3 regions of the Nitrobacter vulgaris genome follow, and region 3 is predicted to be linked to each of the others. Evidence: predicted binding sites of a transcription regulator. Region 3 holds the regulator's gene; each other region holds the start of a gene.
What was found. Region 3 encodes HrcA, which represses chaperone genes, less so after heat shock. Its sites were predicted from a motif close to GTTAGCACTCNCNNNNNGNGAGTGCTAAC; they were not measured.
Positions count from the first base shown of each region.

Region 1 (6,093 bases), on a different contig from region 3:
ATTCTGGACGCTCTTTAGGAAAGTGGGGGTATGAGCGCGTGATCGCAATGGGAGTTGCGCGATAATAGGAAATTTCGTTCTTGCAAACCGCTTGCGGCGCGATCACAGGAAAGTCCTGCACGGCAATAGCCGCGCCCGCGTTCGATGCCTGGCGTCGGGGCCGCAACTATGATGTTTGTGGGCGAACTTGCTCGGTTAAAACGCCGGCCAAGTTCGCCTAATTGCTGCGGCGCCATGTTCCCATTGCGCCGCCCTCCCTCGCTTTCTCCACCATACGCTCCCGCTGTCCGCGACAGGCCGGTTACTTGCCGCTCCAGCCGCCGAGCCACCCAATCAATCGGCGCGAGCACGGGGGGTGTCGCCGGTCAGCTTTGCAGACACGCGCTGCATCTGGCGCGTTTCGGCGGAAATCGATAAGTATGGGTTATTCGCTGCAAATGAACGGCGGTGCTGGATGTGGGACTCGATACCAAAGTGGGTGCGCTACGGCGTCGGCGTGATCGTCACCATTTTTGTCGGGATCGCCATTTGGTACATGAGCCAATGAACGAAACGCCGAATTGGATTGCGTCCGGTAAGGAAAGTTGAAGGTTCGACGGGCTGATCCTCTGTCGGTCGCGGTTGTTTTTGCTGGGAGTCATCACCACATACAATTGACCCAACAAAAATAGGCAGCCGTGAAACCCTTAAAAGATAAGCAGGAAGAAACTCAGCCTGAGGAACTTCGGCCTCGGAACACTCAACGCGCGGATATCATCCCGACCGCAGGTTTTGCAATGGTCGTGGACGGAAAGCTGAAGGCTAACTTTGCCGATGAGGAAGTCGCTAAGGCGGCTGGTGCTGAGCTACTGGTAAGATTTCCAATACTTCGCGTAGAAGTATACAACGCCGAAACTAAAGTCCGCACCAAAGTCGATGCGATGCGTTAATCCAGTAAGTCGTCACGCTCATCCACTGGAGACCATACAATCCGGCGGGCGTTCGCAGGTGCGTTGTGGTCGCGTGGTGTGACGTCCGCCATTCGAGCGGTCGGCCGTAACCCGCGTGATGCAGAGCAATTTCCTCAAAATCGATCGCGTGCTCTTCGAACCCGCCGACAGGAAGCAGACGGATCGCGTTGGCGAACGTAAGCCCATCCAGCGATTATGAAGTTCAAGGCGTTGCACCCGTGTCAACGACAGGAAATCCTTCAGTTCCGTCTGCAATGCAACGTTTGTTCCATGCCATAGTTGCATCATCGGGCAGGTCGACGAGTTCACGCAACTTCAAAAAATCTTTGCGGCCAAAGCCATGCGCTCCGTAGCTCGCGCCTCCGCTAGCCGTCGATTCAATTCGACCACGGCGGCACCAACGCAATCAAGAGCCAGGCGCGCTTTCGTTGCATCATCGTCGGCGGCAAGGATGTCAGCATCACTGCCCATAAATAGGAACGGATGGGTTCAGCCGACGGGTTACGATTGGGACTCATTCTTGGGTCGGACGGTTCGGGAAATCTCTCCTTCTCATCAATCCCGAGAATGCCGAGGCCCTGGCCGCGCCTCCGAGGCGCCAGCAGAAAGAAAGATGGGTGATATGATGCTGTGGATCACTCTAGGCGCCGTTTATCTCGCCATCGGCGCGGTCATAGGACTAGTTTTGGAAGATAGATATTCTCGCAGATCATCCGCAGGCCCACGATCGCTTAAAGACTATGTGCGTTCCGCGTGTACCTACGCGTTTATCTGGCCGATATTATTTTTCTACGGCAAACGGCGATGACCACGGTTTGCACCTAATGAGGACGGCGCGCGCAAACCCTCTTGAAAGACTTACGTCTTAGAGAAACGGACTCGCAGCCGTGTTTAGAGACCGGCTAGGCAGAATTTTTCAAAGTTTTATCCCGACGAGCGCGCGCAGCGCCGCAAACGCTTCGCTAATCAGGAAAATGCCTCGGCGCTCGGCCGCCTTGGGTGTAGCCGCGGCTCTCTCCGATTCGCGAGCGGTTACGTCCTCGATGGCCAAGTCGAGAATCTCAGCATGTGCCGCCTAGTTCCGGCCGCAACTCCCTCTCTATCTTCGCGCTCGGCGAAACATTCGAGCGGCGTGCCGGATTTGCAAGTTGAGTGAGTATTGGCCGGCATGAAGCGCTTCAGGTAGTGCGCGAACCATCTAACAAAAAAGGAACGGACCTACATATCAAGTCGAGGGCCCTATCCCCCTAGGATCCCGCACGGTCCCGCACCTTTTGCCCCCAAGAGTCCCGCGGGGCCGTGCGCCGCCCGTCGCAGAAAGCAGGAAGCCCCATAGACGCCTCACACAACGCCCAGATCACCTTCCGCGCCAATCAACTATGGGAAGAGGCCGGCAGTCCTGAAGGCGAAGAGTTCTATGCTCAGGCCGAAGAGGAGCTGCGCGAGCAAGAACGATCCAATCCCGATGCGCACGAATCTTCAGATTGACCACGAGCCCACTGTTATCTCTGATACCTATCCTCGATAAATCTCACCGATTGCCGCTGCATGTTTTGGTGCGCGTCATTGAGCCAATGGTAGCGGTGGTGGCACCGTCGGCAAAGCGAGCAAAGTCGTTATCGGACATGCTTAGATAGCGGCCGTTCTTCGGGTGCCGCTTATTATGCAGGTTTATGTCTTGTCGCTCTTGCAGCGAGCGCAGATCTTCTTGTGTAGCGAATAGTGTTAGCTGATTGCTCGTCCGGCGTCTGAAGGCCGAGTGAGTGGTAGGCGGTCCAGCTCTTGCGAGGGATTTTGCGGCCGTCACGCAACGCTTCGAGAGCACCGCTGAGATCGGATCCGTAGTTTTCTTCCATTGATGTTGATTGTTCTTATCCCTATTCAGTTTTCAACGAGCCGCTATCAGTTTACGCGCTGTGTGGTTTACATCCGTTGAACGGAGCGGATGGCCTGGGAAGGCGGAATTGGCGCATAAACAATTAAAGCTGCCCCGCATTCGCAGAACGGCTCGTATTCGGTATGTCTCCGCCAACAATGGCGCAGATGAATTCTACCACATCGGTAAAATGCACACGCGCAATCGTCATTGTTTCAAACAAAGGCATATGTGACGTCTACCACGCCTCGAGCCGCGCAAGCTTCGCTATTCCCACCCTAACGTTCAGTTCGGGCTAATCAGGAAGTCTCTATACTTGCGGTCCCAGCCCTTCATATGCCTGAGCAATGCCTGGCGCCGCTGTTCGGGCATGCCGGGGCCGTGTTCTATGAAGTCCTGAACAGTCTTCTTGAACTCGTTTGCCCGCGACTCCGAGCCCTGCGTCAGGTCGCCGTACTGCGCGACGATTTCCGTCACCCGAACTTCTATGTCATCCATCTATATGGTCCTCTGAGGCCTATCTGATATGGTGACCGCGCGCCCACATAGCTAGCTCCGCCTGCTCCGAAAGTCCTTGAACGAAGCGTCGATCAGGGGAGCTTGTCGAGCACGATCAGCTGCCGCTCCTCGCGCCTGCCGGACGCGCTTCCAGGAATGCCTCCAGGGTATCCTTGACCTGCGGCACCTTCACGTCGGTGCTTTCGGGCCCGTCGCTGAAGCGCGCGAGTATCTCCTGTATCTGCTTCTCGGCATCGTCATCATCGCTTATCCTCATGCTCCCATCAGCCCTTCTGCCGAACGGTAAGAGGGCAGCCCTGATATTTTCGAAGCCGGCGCGCGGGTTGCCGTTGGTTTGAAATCCGCCGTCATCAGCGATGTTGCGTACCTCGATCGAAGACATCTCCATCGCCGATAAGGTGCAATGGCGCCCGGTTCGCAATGGCGATGTGATCTCCGTCCCCGCTGGCACATGCATGCGGTCGGCGCCGAAAGCCGGAAATATCGCGGTCGCAGATCTTGTGCGCTAGCGTTCCGGGCTTATGTCAGGAGCGGCTGGCACTCGCTCATTACGACTGCCAATTCCAGAATCCCAACAGCAAAGTAGGATCGCATGAACTTCCGTCCGCTTCACGATCGCGTCGTGGTCAAGCGTATCGACGCCGAAGACAAAACCGCTGGCGGCATCATCATTCCGGATACGGTCAAGGAAAAGCCCTCTCAGGGCGAAATCACTGCCGTCGGGCCTGGTGGCCGTGACGAGGCAGGCAACCTGATCCCGATCGATCTCAAGGTCGGCGATCGCGTGCTGTTCGGCAAGTGGTCCGGCACCGAGGTAAAGCTCGACGGTCAGGATCTCCTGATCATGAAGGAAAGCGACATCATGGGCGTTCTCACCGATCTGCCCGCCGCCAAGAAGAAGGCCGCGTAAGCATAGCCATTTTTCCTAATCCTGAGGAGTCGGCGCAGCCGGAGTCTCGAAGGATAAGGCTCGCAATCCAAATCTCATTTCTCAAGAAACCGTCCAATCGCGCGGTCTTTGGGATCTGACGAAAACGGAGATCATTATGTCAGCCAAAGAAGTCAAATTCGGCGTCGATGCTCGCGACCGCATGCTGCGCGGCGTCGAGATTCTCAACAACGCGGTGAAGGTCACGCTTGGTCCGAAGGGCCGCAACGTCGTGCTCGACAAGCCCTATGGTGCGCCGCGCATCACCAAGGACGGCGTCACCGTCGCCAAGGAAATCGAGCTTGAGGACAAGTTCGAGAACATGGGCGCGCAGATGGTGCGCGAAGTCGCTTCCAAGTCCGCGGATGCTGCCGGCGACGGCACCACCACCGCAACGGTTCTGGCGGCTGCGGTTGTGAAGGAAGGCGCCAAGTCGGTCGCCGCCGGCATGAACCCGATGGACCTGAAGCGCGGGATCGACCTCGCGGTGGAAGCCGTGGTCGCCGACCTCGTCAAGAACTCCAAGAAGGTCACCTCGAACGACGAAATCGCCCAGGTCGGTACCATTTCATCCAATGGCGACACGGAAATCGGTAAGTTCCTTGCCGACGCCATGAAGAAGGTCGGCAACGAGGGCGTCATCACGGTTGAAGAAGCCAAGTCGCTCGAGACCGAACTCGAGGTGGTCGAGGGCATGCAGTTCGACCGCGGCTATATCTCGCCCTACTTCGTCACCAACGCCGACAAGATGCGCGTTGAAATGGAAGATGCCTACGTCCTCATCAACGAAAAGAAGTTATCTCAGTTGAACGAATTGCTTCCGTTGTTGGAAGCCGTGGTGCAGAGCGGCAAACCGCTTGTGATTATTGCCGAAGACGTCGAAGGCGAGGCGCTTGCCACGCTCGTGGTCAACCGGCTTCGTGGCGGCCTCAAGGTTGCCGCCGTCAAGGCGCCGGGCTTCGGTGATCGCCGCAAGGCCATGCTGCAGGACATCGCCATTCTGACCGGCGGTCAGGCGATCAGCGAAGACCTCGGCATCAAGCTCGAGAACGTCACGCTGCAGATGCTCGGCCGCGCCAAGAAGGTGATGATCGACAAGGAGAACACCACCATTGTCAGCGGGGCCGGCAAGAAGGCCGACATCGAGGCGCGCGTGAACCAGATCAAGGCGCAGATCGAGGAAACCACCTCGGACTACGACCGCGATAAGCTGCAGGAGCGTCTCGCTAAGCTCGCGGGCGGCGTCGCGGTGATCCGCGTCGGCGGCGCGACCGAGGTCGAGGTGAAGGAGCGCAAGGATCGCGTGGACGACGCGATGCACGCCACCCGCGCGGCAGTCGAGGAAGGCATCGTGCCGGGCGGCGGTGTCGCCCTGCTCCGTGCTTCCGAGCAGCTCAAGCGCATCAAGACCCAGAACGACGACCAGAAGACCGGCGTCGAGATTGTGCGCAAGGCGCTTTCCGCGCCCGCCCGCCAGATCGCAATTAATGCGGGCGAAGACGGCAGCGTCATCGTCGGCAAGATCCTCGAGAAGGAGCAATATTCATATGGCTTCGACTCGCAGACTGGCGAATACGGCAACCTGATCTCCAAGGGCATTATCGACCCTACTAAGGTGGTTCGTGTGGCAATCCAGAACGCAGCGTCCGTCGCGGCCCTACTGATCACCACCGAAGCCATGGTGGCCGAAGTGCCGAAGAAGAACGCAGGCGCCGGCGGGATATCCCCGGGCGGCGGCATGGGAGGTATGGATTTCTAAGTCCAGCCGTTCAGACCGTAAAAGAAAGACAAAGGCCCGGCATCGCCGCCGGGCCTGCTGC
Region 1 is NZ_JAVDPZ010000024.1:42,125-48,217, forward strand. It holds gene GGQ85_RS14385 (hypothetical protein) at 678-929, shown strand; gene GGQ85_RS14390 (DUF2934 domain-containing protein) at 2,250-2,438, shown strand; gene GGQ85_RS14395 (hypothetical protein) at 3,112-3,324, opposite strand; gene GGQ85_RS14400 (hypothetical protein) at 3,440-3,727, opposite strand; gene GGQ85_RS14405 (co-chaperone GroES) at 3,938-4,255, shown strand; gene groL (chaperonin GroEL) at 4,392-6,032, shown strand; partial or broken gene GGQ85_RS14415 (TolC family protein) at 6,086-6,093, shown strand, end outside.
Region 1: GGQ85_RS14405 (co-chaperone GroES) is a predicted target of HrcA. The motif match lies at 3,879-3,907, and genes of this name have one in related genera.

Region 2 (6,093 bases), on a different contig from region 3:
CGAAATACATATCGGTCTTGCTAAGAAAGATCGTCGGCGATCCGAACGCGCCACGCGTGATCGCCTCGTCGGTATTAGCCTTGAGTTCGTTCTTGATGCCTTCATCTCCAATGCCGGTCAGAAGCTTTTCAGGATCGATGTCGAGGGACCTGCAAATCTCGGCCAGAACCGGCTCACGCGAAATGTCCTTGTCATCGCGCCAATAGGCTTCAAACACCGATCTGGCGAACGGCACCATCGCGTCGTTGCCAAGCCAGAGACAGCCGCGCATGGCTTTGATGCTGTTTACGGGGAACACAGTCGGCGGTATCTTGATCGCAAGTCCCGCCAACCGCGCCCAATCCGCGAGATCTTTCTTCATGTAGCGAACCTTCGCCGCCACCGGATTTTCCCGCGAGGCATAGACGCTCGGGTTGATGGCATTGAATATTCCGCCGACCAAAACCGGCCGCCACGAAATCTGCTCACCGAACTCCTTTGCCAGCGGCTGGATGTTGTGGAAAGCGAGATAGGTCCAGGGACTGGAGCAATCGAAGAAGAATTCGATCATGGACTGCTTCCTTTATTTTCGTGCCACGGCTTGGCCCGACCATCCCTGTCTTGTCAACTATGGCTCAAGATCAACGTGAAGGCGGACACGATGTCACAACATTGATCAATGGGATTGAATCGTCACACTTTCATGCAGCTTCACACGATAGCCGGCCTGCAATGCGCGCATGGTGGATGGTGGCGTGATCAACCGGGGGCCTGCAAGCGGCAAGCTCGCCTCGCAATAGCCATCAAAGCTCCACAGCAACGGTCGTGCACCCACAATCAAATAATTTTGTTCACCCGCGCGCACCATCGCTCCGTCCGGCAATTCGTTGAGCGGCATCGAAAGCGAATGCAGTCGCTTCGTGCGGCCGTCGAGCCGTTCCATGTGAAGAACTGCGTCTATTGAAGGCGCTGACGCATCGCGGGCGCGATTGCCTCGTTTCCACGCGGCACGAAACGCATTTGCATCCGCGCGCCGGCAATGGAAGCACGGGCGATGTCCTGCCGCGAACGCTGTCGCCTCATCGAGAAAGAACAACTCGGTCCAGCTTCGCGTCGCCATCACATCACGGCGGCGGCCACGAAACTCGCAGACACAGACGATCCACGCCTTGGTGGTCCAGCGCCGCTTCAGCAGCGTCCGAGTCGCCGGATCGTGAATGATTCCACGGTTGCCGGTGAAGGCGCCGCGCTGCGACACCGCGACAATGTCGCCTGAAGGCATGACACGGTTTTGCAAAGGATGCATGAACCTTTCGAACCATGACGTGAGTTTTCTTGACCTGTTGCCGGCGAGAACGATGAAGAATTCTATGCTGCGCCGTCACGCAACGGCGGGGCGAAGGCAAGGTCGAGATCCCACGGGAAATAAATCCAGGTGTCCTGCGAAACCTCGGTGATAAACGTGTCAACCAACGGTTTGCCGAGGGGCTTGGCGTAGACGGTAGCGAAATGTGCGTCCGGAATCATGCTCCGCACGACTCGCGCTGTAGCGCCGGTATCGACAAGATCGTCGACAATCAGAAGATCCTTGCCGGTGCCGCCGCCGAGTTTCGCGGTCGCATCTGAGATGCCTTTCAGCACTTTCAGTTCGCCTTTGCGGATATGGTCGTAGCTTGTGACACACACCGTGTCGATCACGCGGACGCCGAGTTCGCGCGCCACGATCGCTGCCGGGACGAGACCACCGCGGGTGATCGCGACCACTGCATGGAAGGGTCCTGTCTCGTTCAGCCGCCAGGTCAGCGCGCGGCAGTCACGATGAAACTGGTCCCAGGACACCGGAAAAGCCTTGTTGGGCGTTTTGTTAGCAGTCACTTGTTGGTTTCCGTCACAAGTCTTTTTGCAAGAGCAGAAATCTCGCTCATCATATCCAGAATTTTTGGTCTGAGTGCGAGAGGCCAAACCGATGGGTCATTTACTGAGGCACTTTGAGTGCCGTCAGCATCGTTCTGATTGCGTCCATTGCCGCCGTCAGCTTGGCCTGATCGCGGGATCGCACCACAAGGCTCGTGTTCGGCTTGCCGTTTTCGTCGAGGAAGGGATAACTGCCGATGGTGGTGTCCGGGTGCGCCTCGGCGATCTCGCGCAGCGGCGTGCCGATGTCACCTTCCCGGCAATTGCCGCGCACCGATTCCGACAGCATCCGCTCGCCCACCTGAAGCGACGGCGCGACGATATCCATCATCGCTTGCATGATCGATGGCACTCCCGCCATGACAATGACGTTGCCGATCCTGAAACCGGGCGCCAGAATGGTTGCGCTCTGAATCGGTTCGGACCCCCGGGGAAGCCGCGCCATCCGCAGCCGCGCCTCATTCAACTCGCCGGGCTTCTGGTAACGCTCCTTGAAACGCGCCACCACCTCGGGATGATAATCGATGCTAACGTCCAAGGCTTTCGCGATACTGTCGGCGGTGATGTCGTCATGCGTGGGGCCGATGCCACCGGTCGTGAAGACGTAGGTGTAACGCGCGCGAAGCGCATTCAACGCCGCGACGATATCGGACTCATTGTCGGCAACGATGCGTACCTCCTTGAGGTCAATTCCGATATTGGTCAGGTATTCCGCAATGAATCCGATGTTCTTGTCCTTCGTCCGGCCGGACAGGATTTCGTCTCCGATCACTAAAACGCCCGCGGTGACAATATCACCCATCACCTCTCCTCGCCGTCAGCAGGTACTTGTCCCTCGCCCGGAACCTGCCGCTTCATGGCGAACCCGCCGCATCATTGCGGGAGCGTACGGCGCGCATTCGGGATCATCACATGACGCGCAGCCGCGCCAGCGTCAAGACGTGCGCCTTGACTGCGCAACAACAGAGGCCGCAGCGCTCCATCGTCAAGGCCCTCAATGCAGACAGAACACGCCATCCACCGCGCGCAATTCAGCAGGCTTGATCAGCCTCGAATGCGCGACCGTCACCAAAACCAGCGGTCCATCGAGTTGCTTCTCCCAAAAAGCGAGGAAGTCGCACAGCACCGGAAATTTCGGAAACATGTCGTAATTCTGCCAGACGTAGCTCTGCAATAACCACTGGCGATCGGGGCGGCGGTACAGGATCTCGGCCGTCGTCAGGCCATAGCCGAGCACTTGCTTACGAAAATCATCCGAAACGCCGCGGGACTGCACGTCATGCTTCGTGACCATCTCAACCTCCTTGAAGGCTGCGCTATCGGCGAAGTGACGGGCCGGTTCCCCGATAACGCTCCATTCCTCCGTAATCCGCGGTCTGGACTGGTTTTGATGCGCGGATCATCTGGAAAATGTGACATACGAAGCCGGAATCACAAATGAAAAAAATAAAGAAACCAGCAATTAACCAAGTTCTAGCAGCAGCTTACTGCATCTGCTAACAATGCTCTGCACGGTGGGTTAAATTGACGACCAGGCGCTGGCAGTCTCCATCTTTGATTGCTTAAAAAATACGTCTCGGACCCTTGCCCACATCCTGCACCGGGCTTATGTCCTGTCCGGTTAGCTAGCACTCGCTTGTGTTGACTGCTAAAACTCAGAACATCCCAAATTTTCAATATCTTAGGAGGACTGCATGAAATTCCGTCCGCTTCACGACCGCGTCGTGGTCAAGCGCATCGACGCTGAAGAGAAGACCGCAGGCGGCATTATCATTCCCGACACGGCCAAGGAAAAGCCCTCGCAGGGCGAGGTCGTAGCCGTCGGCCCCGGCGGCCGCGACGAGTCCGGCAAGCTGATCCCCATCGATCTCAAGGTCGGCGACAAGGTGCTGTTCGGCAAGTGGTCCGGCACCGAGGTGAAGATCGACGGCCAGGATCTTCTCATCATGAAGGAGTCCGACATCATGGGCGTCCTCACCGACGCCGCGCCTGCCAAGAAAAAGGCCGCCTGAGCGCCATCCCCTTCAAAATCATTCAAAGGAAATATCCAATATGTCAGCCAAAGATGTCAAATTCGGCGTCGAAGCTCGCGACAAGATGCTGCGCGGCGTGGACATTCTCGCCAACGCGGTGAAGGTGACACTCGGTCCGAAGGGCCGCAACGTGGTGCTCGAAAAGTCATTTGGCGCGCCCCGCATCACCAAGGACGGCGTCACCGTCGCCAAGGAAATCGAGCTTGACGACAAGTTCGAGAACATGGGCGCGCAGATGGTGCGCGAAGTCGCCTCCAAGTCTGCTGACGCGGCCGGTGACGGCACCACCACCGCGACGGTTCTGGCCCAGGCGATCGTGAGGGAAGGCGCCAAGTCGGTCGCCGCCGGCATGAACCCGATGGACCTGAAGCGCGGCATTGATCTGGCCGTCGACGCCGTGGTCGCTGACCTCGTCCGGAATTCCAAGAAGGTCACCTCGAACGAAGAAATCGCCCAGGTCGGCACCATCTCGGCCAACGGCGATTCCGAAATCGGCAAATTCCTCGCCGACGCCATGAAGAAGGTCGGCAACGAGGGCGTCATCACGGTTGAAGAAGCCAAGTCGCTCGAGACCGAACTCGACGTCGTCGAGGGCATGCAGTTCGACCGCGGCTACATCTCCCCCTACTTCGTCACCAATGCCGAAAAGATGCGCGTTGAGATGGACGACGCCTACATCCTTATCAACGAGAAGAAGCTCTCCTCGCTGAACGAGCTGCTGCCGCTGCTCGAGGCCGTGGTGCAGACCGGCAAGCCGCTGGTGATCGTCGCCGAAGACGTCGAAGGCGAAGCGCTTGCGACGCTGGTGGTCAACCGCCTGCGCGGCGGCCTCAAGGTCGCGGCCGTCAAGGCTCCGGGCTTCGGCGACCGCCGCAAGGCCATGCTGCAGGACATCGCCATTCTGACCGGCGGTCAGGCGATCAGCGAAGATCTCGGCATCAAGCTCGAGAACGTCACGCTGCAGATGCTCGGCCGCGCCAAGAAGGTGATGATCGACAAGGAAAACACCACGATCGTCAACGGCTCCGGCAAGAAGGCTGACATTGAGGCGCGCGTGGCGCAGATCAAGGCGCAGATCGAGGAGACCACCTCGGACTACGACCGCGAGAAGCTGCAGGAGCGTCTGGCCAAACTCGCCGGCGGCGTCGCGGTGATCCGCGTCGGCGGCGCGACCGAGGTCGAGGTGAAGGAGCGCAAGGATCGCGTGGATGACGCGATGCATGCGACCCGCGCGGCCGTCGAGGAAGGCATCGTACCGGGCGGCGGCGTCGCCCTGCTCCGTGCTTCCGAGCAGCTCAAGCGCATCAAGACTCAGAACGACGACCAGAAGACCGGCGTCGAGATCGTGCGCAAGGCGTTGTCCGCGCCGGCCCGCCAGATCGCGATCAACGCAGGCGAAGACGGTAGCGTCATCGTCGGCAAGATCCTCGAGAAGGAGCAGTATTCGCACGGCTTCGACTCGCAGACCGGCGAATACGGCAACCTGATCTCCAAGGGCATCATCGACCCGACCAAGGTCGTTCGCACTGCGATCCAGAACGCGGCTTCGGTCGCGGCGCTGCTGATCACCACGGAGGCGATGGTCGCCGAGCTGCCGAAGAAGAACACCGCTGCCCCGGCGATGCCGGGCGGCGGCGGCGGCATGGGCGGCATGGATTTCTGACGCACAGCGTCAGAAATCGCCGCCCCTGAATTATATATGCTGAAAGCCGGGCAAGCCCGGCTTTCAGTGGCGGCATGGATTTCCGATCCACGCTTCTCAGTCAGTTACGAAATGCAAAACCCCGGCAGCGATGCCGGGGTTTTTGTTTGCGGTACAAACCCGCGAATTTGTCTGGCCCGACTTTTTTATACGCGCGCGAGGTGTGACGCTTACCGCCAGCGGTTCACAATCGCCAACGCACCCCACGATCCCAGCACCGCGGCGGCCATGGTACCGGCCAGCGAGATAGCCATCACGGCCCCTCCCAAAGCCGCGAGCGACGACCCATCCATAAACGGGCTGAGGATCATGACCATTATCATGCCGCCAACCTGGGCAGCCACAAACGTCCCGAGAAATGAGGAAATGATATTGACGATCCAGCCGAGCGCGCCCCGCCTTTTCGTCCATGCCTCGTGGATCGCGACGGCCAGCGCCGCAACAAAGACAGCCAGCGCGATCACC
Region 2 is NZ_JAVDPZ010000007.1:118,136-124,228, reverse strand. It holds gene GGQ85_RS06495 (2-hydroxychromene-2-carboxylate isomerase) at 1-550, opposite strand, end outside; gene GGQ85_RS06490 (hypothetical protein) at 656-1,285, opposite strand; gene gpt (xanthine phosphoribosyltransferase) at 1,348-1,854, opposite strand; gene GGQ85_RS06480 (competence/damage-inducible protein A) at 1,955-2,695, opposite strand; gene GGQ85_RS06475 (usg protein) at 2,888-3,187, opposite strand; gene groES (co-chaperone GroES) at 3,588-3,905, shown strand; gene groL (chaperonin GroEL) at 3,946-5,589, shown strand; gene GGQ85_RS06460 (hypothetical protein) at 5,799-6,093, opposite strand, start outside.
Region 2: groES (co-chaperone GroES) is a predicted target of HrcA. The motif match lies at 3,518-3,546, and genes of this name have one in related genera.

Region 3 (6,093 bases):
TAGGAGGGGGGGTGGGGGCTGCAAGGACCAGACCACTCTCCACCGGATGAAAACGCAATTCTTTTGCAATCCCGGACAGCCAGGGACGGCCCGAATAAGCAGATAATTAACCCAGCCTCACCGGACACCTTGGCCTCATAATCAAAACGGTGGTAGGCCGCCGCACAACAGCGACGAGAGGTTCGGCCGATTGCCGACGAATCATGCGCTTGAGGCGGCAGTCAAATCTCCTTCCAGAACCGCCGGCCTGGCGATCATTGAACGGCCTTAATGCAAATCCAATAAGCGCGCATGAGACACCTTCTGCACGTATTGATCGCTCTTTGCATATTGGGCAGCGCAAATTCGGCCCTCGCCGACGACGTGGTCTATGCGCCGGGCAGCCGGATCGGGCTGGTTCCGCTGATAGGTCTGACCCCGGCAAAGACATTTCCGGGTTTCGAAACCGCGGATCAGCGGGTCAAGGTCATCGTCGCCGAACTCCCCGTCACCGCCTTCAGAGACGTGGAAAACGTCGCCAAATCGAACGTGGCCGACCCTCGAGGCCAGAAGCCACAAGGCCTCGAGACCGCGAGCGGACAGGGTTATTTCATCGTCGAGGCGGCCAAGAACGGCGACGACAATGTCCGGCGCTATTCAATGGTGATTTCGGGCGGCACATTTTCCGGATACGTCGCAGCGCAGGTGCCAGAGAACGTCGGAAAGATCTATTCCGATGAAGCGGTGCGAAAGATGTTCGCAACGGTCGCCTTGCGCAAGGACGTACCGGTCGAGGAGCAACTCGGCCTGCTGCCCTTCAAGCTGAGCGAATTGAGCTCCTTCAAATTGATCCGCACGCTGGCACCAGGAGCAGTTATCCTGCTTTCCGACGCAGAAGCGGAAAACGACATCGACAGCAAAGCCTTTATGATTATCAGCCCGATCGGTTCGGTCCCTGAACGACCGGACGATCGGGACAGATTTGCACGCGACATCGCAGCCACAATCCCGAACCTCCGTGAGGGACGTATCACCATGTCGGAGTCGATGCGGATCAACGGATCGCCCGGCTTTGAAACGCGGATCGACGGCACGAACACACGAACGAATACGCCAGTGACGGTCGTGCAGTGGCTGGTGTTTGGCAGCGGGAAAACGGCAATGCGTCTGATCGGAAGTACGCCGCGGGATGGGTGGTCTGAAGCTTTTTCGCGCTTCCGCGCGGTTCGTGACGGTATCCGGCCGCGCTAGTGGAGTGAATTTGACATTCGCGACCCACCTAGCCGCGCGTCCCGGGCGTGAATGTCGAATTCAAAACTCGACCAGCAACCAATATCGGCCAGTGGTCTTTGATTCTCGCATTCAAGCCCGAGGACATAATATTGGTAAGCCCGCGAACGGGCGGATTCATTCGGACGCGGCTGCCTTGGCTCCGCCCTTCGCAACACCTACCAGCGCCGGACGCAATATCCGCTCACCGATCATGTAGCCGGCCTGAATGACCTGCGCGACCGTGCCGACGGGGATGGACGAATCGGGAACTTCGTACATGGCCTGATGGACGTTCGGATCGAATTTTTCGCCAGCCGGATCGAACCTCTTCACACCGTGTTTTTCCAGCGCGTTGTGCAGCGAGCGTTCGGTCAACTCCACGCCCTCGATCAGGGCTTTGAGTCCGGGGTCGGCGGCCGCGCGTGCCTCGGCGGACACCGCATCAAGCGCGCGTTGCAGATTGTCGGCAATATCCAGCACGTCGCGAGCGAACCCCGAGATGCCGTAGGTCCGCGCGTCCGACACCTCCCGCGCGGTGCGCTTGCGCAGGTTTTCCATTTCCGCCAACGTACGCAGCATCCGGTCCTTGGCGTCCGCGACTTCCTTGGTCAGCGCTTCAACCGCCCCCTCCTCGGGATCGTCGGGCATAATGTAAGGCTTGGATACCACTGGCTCGGCCTCCGGAACCGGATCGCCGGAATTGTTTGATTTGCCGTCGGAATCGGTCATTACACAGCCTTCTTGCACATGGTCTCGAATTAAAAGGGATGGTCGTGCGGGATATCGTGCTTCAGGCGTAAAAATCAAGCACAGGGCGGCGGGCGGGCTCAGCCGCCGAGCATCTGGCTGACAATGCGGGCCGCGTAATCCACCATCGGGATCACGCGCGCGTAGTTCAGCCGGGTCGGTCCGATCACTCCGAGAACGCCGACGATGTGGCCGGCGCCGTCGCTGTAGGGCGCGATGATCGTCGAGGATCCGGACAGCGAGAACAGCTTGTTCTCCGAACCGATAAAGATCCTTACGCCGTCGGCGCGTTCGGCGCGGCCAAGCAGATCGATCACGCCGCGCTTGGTTTCGAGGTCGTCGAACAGCAGCCGCACGCGCTCAAGGTCCTCCATCGCATGCAAATCTCCGAGCAGGTTGGCATGGCCGCGCACGATCAATTGCCGGTCGTCGCTGTCGCCGCCAGACCAACTCGCAATTCCTGCCGCGATGATCTTTTGTGTGAGCTGGTCGAGCTCCGCCTTGCTCTGCGTCAACGCGGTTTCAAGCTCGAGCCCTGCCTCGGCCAGCGTCCGGCCGCGAATTCGAGCGTTCAGAAAGTTTGACGCCTCCGTCAGCGCCGAAGCCGGGACGCCGGAGGGGAGCGTCAGCACGCGGTTTTCGACCTGCCCGTCTTCGGCGACCAGCACGACCAACGCCTTGTCGGGCTCCAGCCTGACGAACTCGATATGCTTCAACCGTACATTGGATTTCGCCGTCAGAACCACTGCCGCCGCCCGGGTCAATCCGGACAGCCGTGTCAAGGCCTCGCCCAATGCAGCCTCGACCGATTGCGCCTTGCCCACCGACGCGAGTTGAGTCTGGATCGACTGGCGCTCCGGCTCGGTCAGATCGCCGACCTGCATCAAGGCATCGACAAAGAACCGCAGGCCGAGCTCGGTCGGCAAGCGGCCGGCTGAGGTATGCGGTGCATAAATCAGCCCGAGCTGTTCGAGGTCCGACATCACATTGCGGACCGACGCTGGCGAGAGCGGCACCGCGATGAGGCGGGAAACGTTGCGGGAACCCACCGGTTCGCCCGTTGCAAGGTAGCTTTCGACGATCTGCCGAAAAATGTCGCGTGACCGCTCGTTCAACTGGGCAAGCCCGGCGTTCGGCGCAATCAGACCGATCGGATCGTGATGGGCCAACGATATCTCCCGCGTATAATGACTGTTGCGCCTGGGACCGGATCTAGTTTGTCTCTCCGGCGCACCAGTTACAAGCCGCCTTTGGCAATCGCAGTTCTGACCCTTGCCGGTGCGGCTCCTCACCCCTAAAAGCACGGCACGACGATTTTCATAGAATAGCTGGAGGGTTCCCATGCGGCCTAGCCGCCGTGCACCGGATGAACTGCGCGCCGTGTCGCTGGAACGTGGCGTGGTCAAATACGCCGAAGGCTCCTGCATGGTGAAATTCGGGGATACCCATGTGCTGGTCACCGCGACGCTAGAGGAGCGGCTGCCGCCGTGGCTCAAGGGCCAGGGCCGGGGCTGGGTGACGGCCGAATACGGAATGCTGCCGCGCGCCACGCTGGAGCGAACCCGGCGCGAGGCCTCCGCCGGCAAGCAAGGCGGCCGGACCGTCGAAATCCAGCGCCTGATCGGCCGCTCCTTGCGTGCCGCAATCGATCTCGAGGCGCTCGGCGAACGCCAGATCACAGTCGATTGCGACGTCATTCAGGCCGATGGCGGCACGCGCACCGCATCGATTACCGGCGCATGGGTCGCGTTAGCCGACTGCGTCAACTGGATGAAGGCCCGCAACATGCTCAAGGCCAGCGTGCTTCGAGACAGCGTGCTTCGAGACAATGTCGCAGCGATCTCATGCGGTATCTACAATGGCACGCCCGTCCTCGATCTGGACTATGCAGAAGATTCGGAAGCCGACACCGATGCAAACTTCGTGATGACCGGCGAGGGACGCATCATCGAGGTGCAGGGAACCGCCGAGAAGACACCTTTTTCCGACGACGAATTTTTTGCGCTCATGGCGCTGGCGAAAAAAGGAGTCGCACGGCTGGTGGATTTGCAGAAAATGGCGTTGGCGTGATTCGTTCTGCGAGCGCTCCGCGGGATGCTCCTCCAATAGCGTTTTCGAGCAGAGTGGGTAGCGGTTCGCGTCAAGAAACTGCGTCAACACAAGAAACCGGAGCCTGACTTTGAATTCCGTCAAAGTCGAAATGGCTCTAGGATCGGCCATGAATCGTCGGATCGCCGGCAAGCTCGTGATCGCCACCCACAATCCCGGCAAGCTCGCCGAGATGCGCGAGCTACTTGCGCCGTATGGCGTCGAGGCAATCTCCGCAGGCGAGCTCGGTCTCAGCGAGCCTGAGGAAACAGGCGATGATTTCCGCGCCAATGCTCGGATCAAGGCGACCGCTGCGGCCCTGAGCGCAAAGCTTCCGGCTTTTGCCGACGATTCCGGCCTCGTGGTCGACGCACTTGACGGTGCGCCGGGCATCTATTCCGCGCGCTGGGCCGGCGAGACCAAGGATTTCTCCGTTGCGATGACGCGGATCGAGCGCCTGCTGCAGGAGCGCGGCGCGACGAGCGCGGACAAGCGCAAGGCTCACTTCGTTTCGGCGCTCTGCGTCGCGTGGCCGGACGGCCATCTCCAGGAAGTCGAAGGACGAGTCGACGGCACGCTGGTATGGCCGCCGCGGGGCACGGCCGGATTTGGCTATGATCCTGCGTTCCTCCCGGACGGACATACGCGCACCTTCGGCGAGATGACGGGCATTGAAAAGCACGGGCTTCCGCCGCGCGGCCTTGGCCTGTCGCATCGCGCCCGCGCGTTCGTGAAGCTGGCGGAGATTGCTCTTGATCGGCGCTGATCCGACCACTGCCTTCGGCATCTATGTGCACTGGCCGTTTTGCCTGTCGAAATGCCCGTATTGCGATTTCAACAGTCATGTCCGCCACGCGCCGATCGATGAAGAGCGCTTCGTTCGTGCTTTCAAGCGCGAGATCGAGACCACCGCCGCACGCGCGCGCGGCCGGGAGGTGTCCTCCATTTTCTTCGGCGGTGGTACCCCGTCCTTGATGCGGCCGCAGACCGTTGGCGCGATCCTCGACGCAATCGGAAAATATTGGGGCGTCGCTGATGACGTCGAGGTCACGCTGGAAGCCAATCCGACCAGCGTCGAGGCCACGCGATTCCGCGGCTATCGCGCAGCGGGCGTCAACCGCGTGTCGCTCGGCGTGCAGGCGCTCGACGATTCCTCGCTAAAGGCTCTCGGACGCCTGCATACCGCGCACGAAGCGCTGGAGGCGGTGGCGATCGCACGCTCCGTCTTCGATCGCTATTCCTTCGATCTGATTTACGCGCGACCCGGCCAGACGCCAGCGATGTGGACCGAGGAACTGCGGCAGGCGATCTCGGAAGCGGCGGAGCATCTGTCGCTCTACCAGTTGACTATCGAGGAGGGTACGCCGTTTTTCGACCTGCACGCAGCCGGAAAACTCAGGACCCCCGACGAAGCGATTGCGCGCGCGCTGTACGACGTCACGCAGGACGTTTGCACGCGTCACGGCCTGCCAGCCTACGAGATCTCAAATCATGCGCTGCCCGGCGCGGAATGCCGGCACAACCTGCTTTACTGGCGCGGCCAGGAATATGCGGGAATCGGACCCGGAGCGCACGGTCGCCTCGACATCGACGGCATCAGGCATGCCGTCGCCACGGAAAAGCGGCCGGAAGCCTGGCTCATGCGGGTCGAGGCGATCGGCAATGGAATCGTCGCCGACGATCTGCTGAACAGCGAAGAACGCGCCGACGAATTCCTGCTCATGGGACTGCGCTTGCGCGAGGGCATCGATCCGCAGCGCTACGCGGCGCTATCGGGCCGCCCTCTTGATCCGCGGCGAATCGCAATCCTCCGTGACGAAGGTGCGATCACAATCAGCACCGAGGGCCGCCTGCGCGTCACGCAGGATGGCTTTCCCCTCCTGGATGCCGTGGTGGCCGATCTCGCCGCGTAGAGCGGGAAGAGGAAAGTGTGGTGCGGTTTTCCGCCCGCATCCCGTGTCTCAAATATTTGGAACCAATCACGTCATGATTTTGGATCGAATCGAT
Region 3 is NZ_JAVDPZ010000004.1:159,871-165,963, reverse strand. It holds gene GGQ85_RS03930 (hypothetical protein) at 292-1,230, shown strand; gene grpE (nucleotide exchange factor GrpE) at 1,387-1,980, opposite strand; gene hrcA (heat-inducible transcriptional repressor HrcA) at 2,079-3,167, opposite strand; gene rph (ribonuclease PH) at 3,340-4,068, shown strand; gene rdgB (RdgB/HAM1 family non-canonical purine NTP pyrophosphatase) at 4,217-4,852, shown strand; gene hemW (radical SAM family heme chaperone HemW) at 4,839-5,999, shown strand.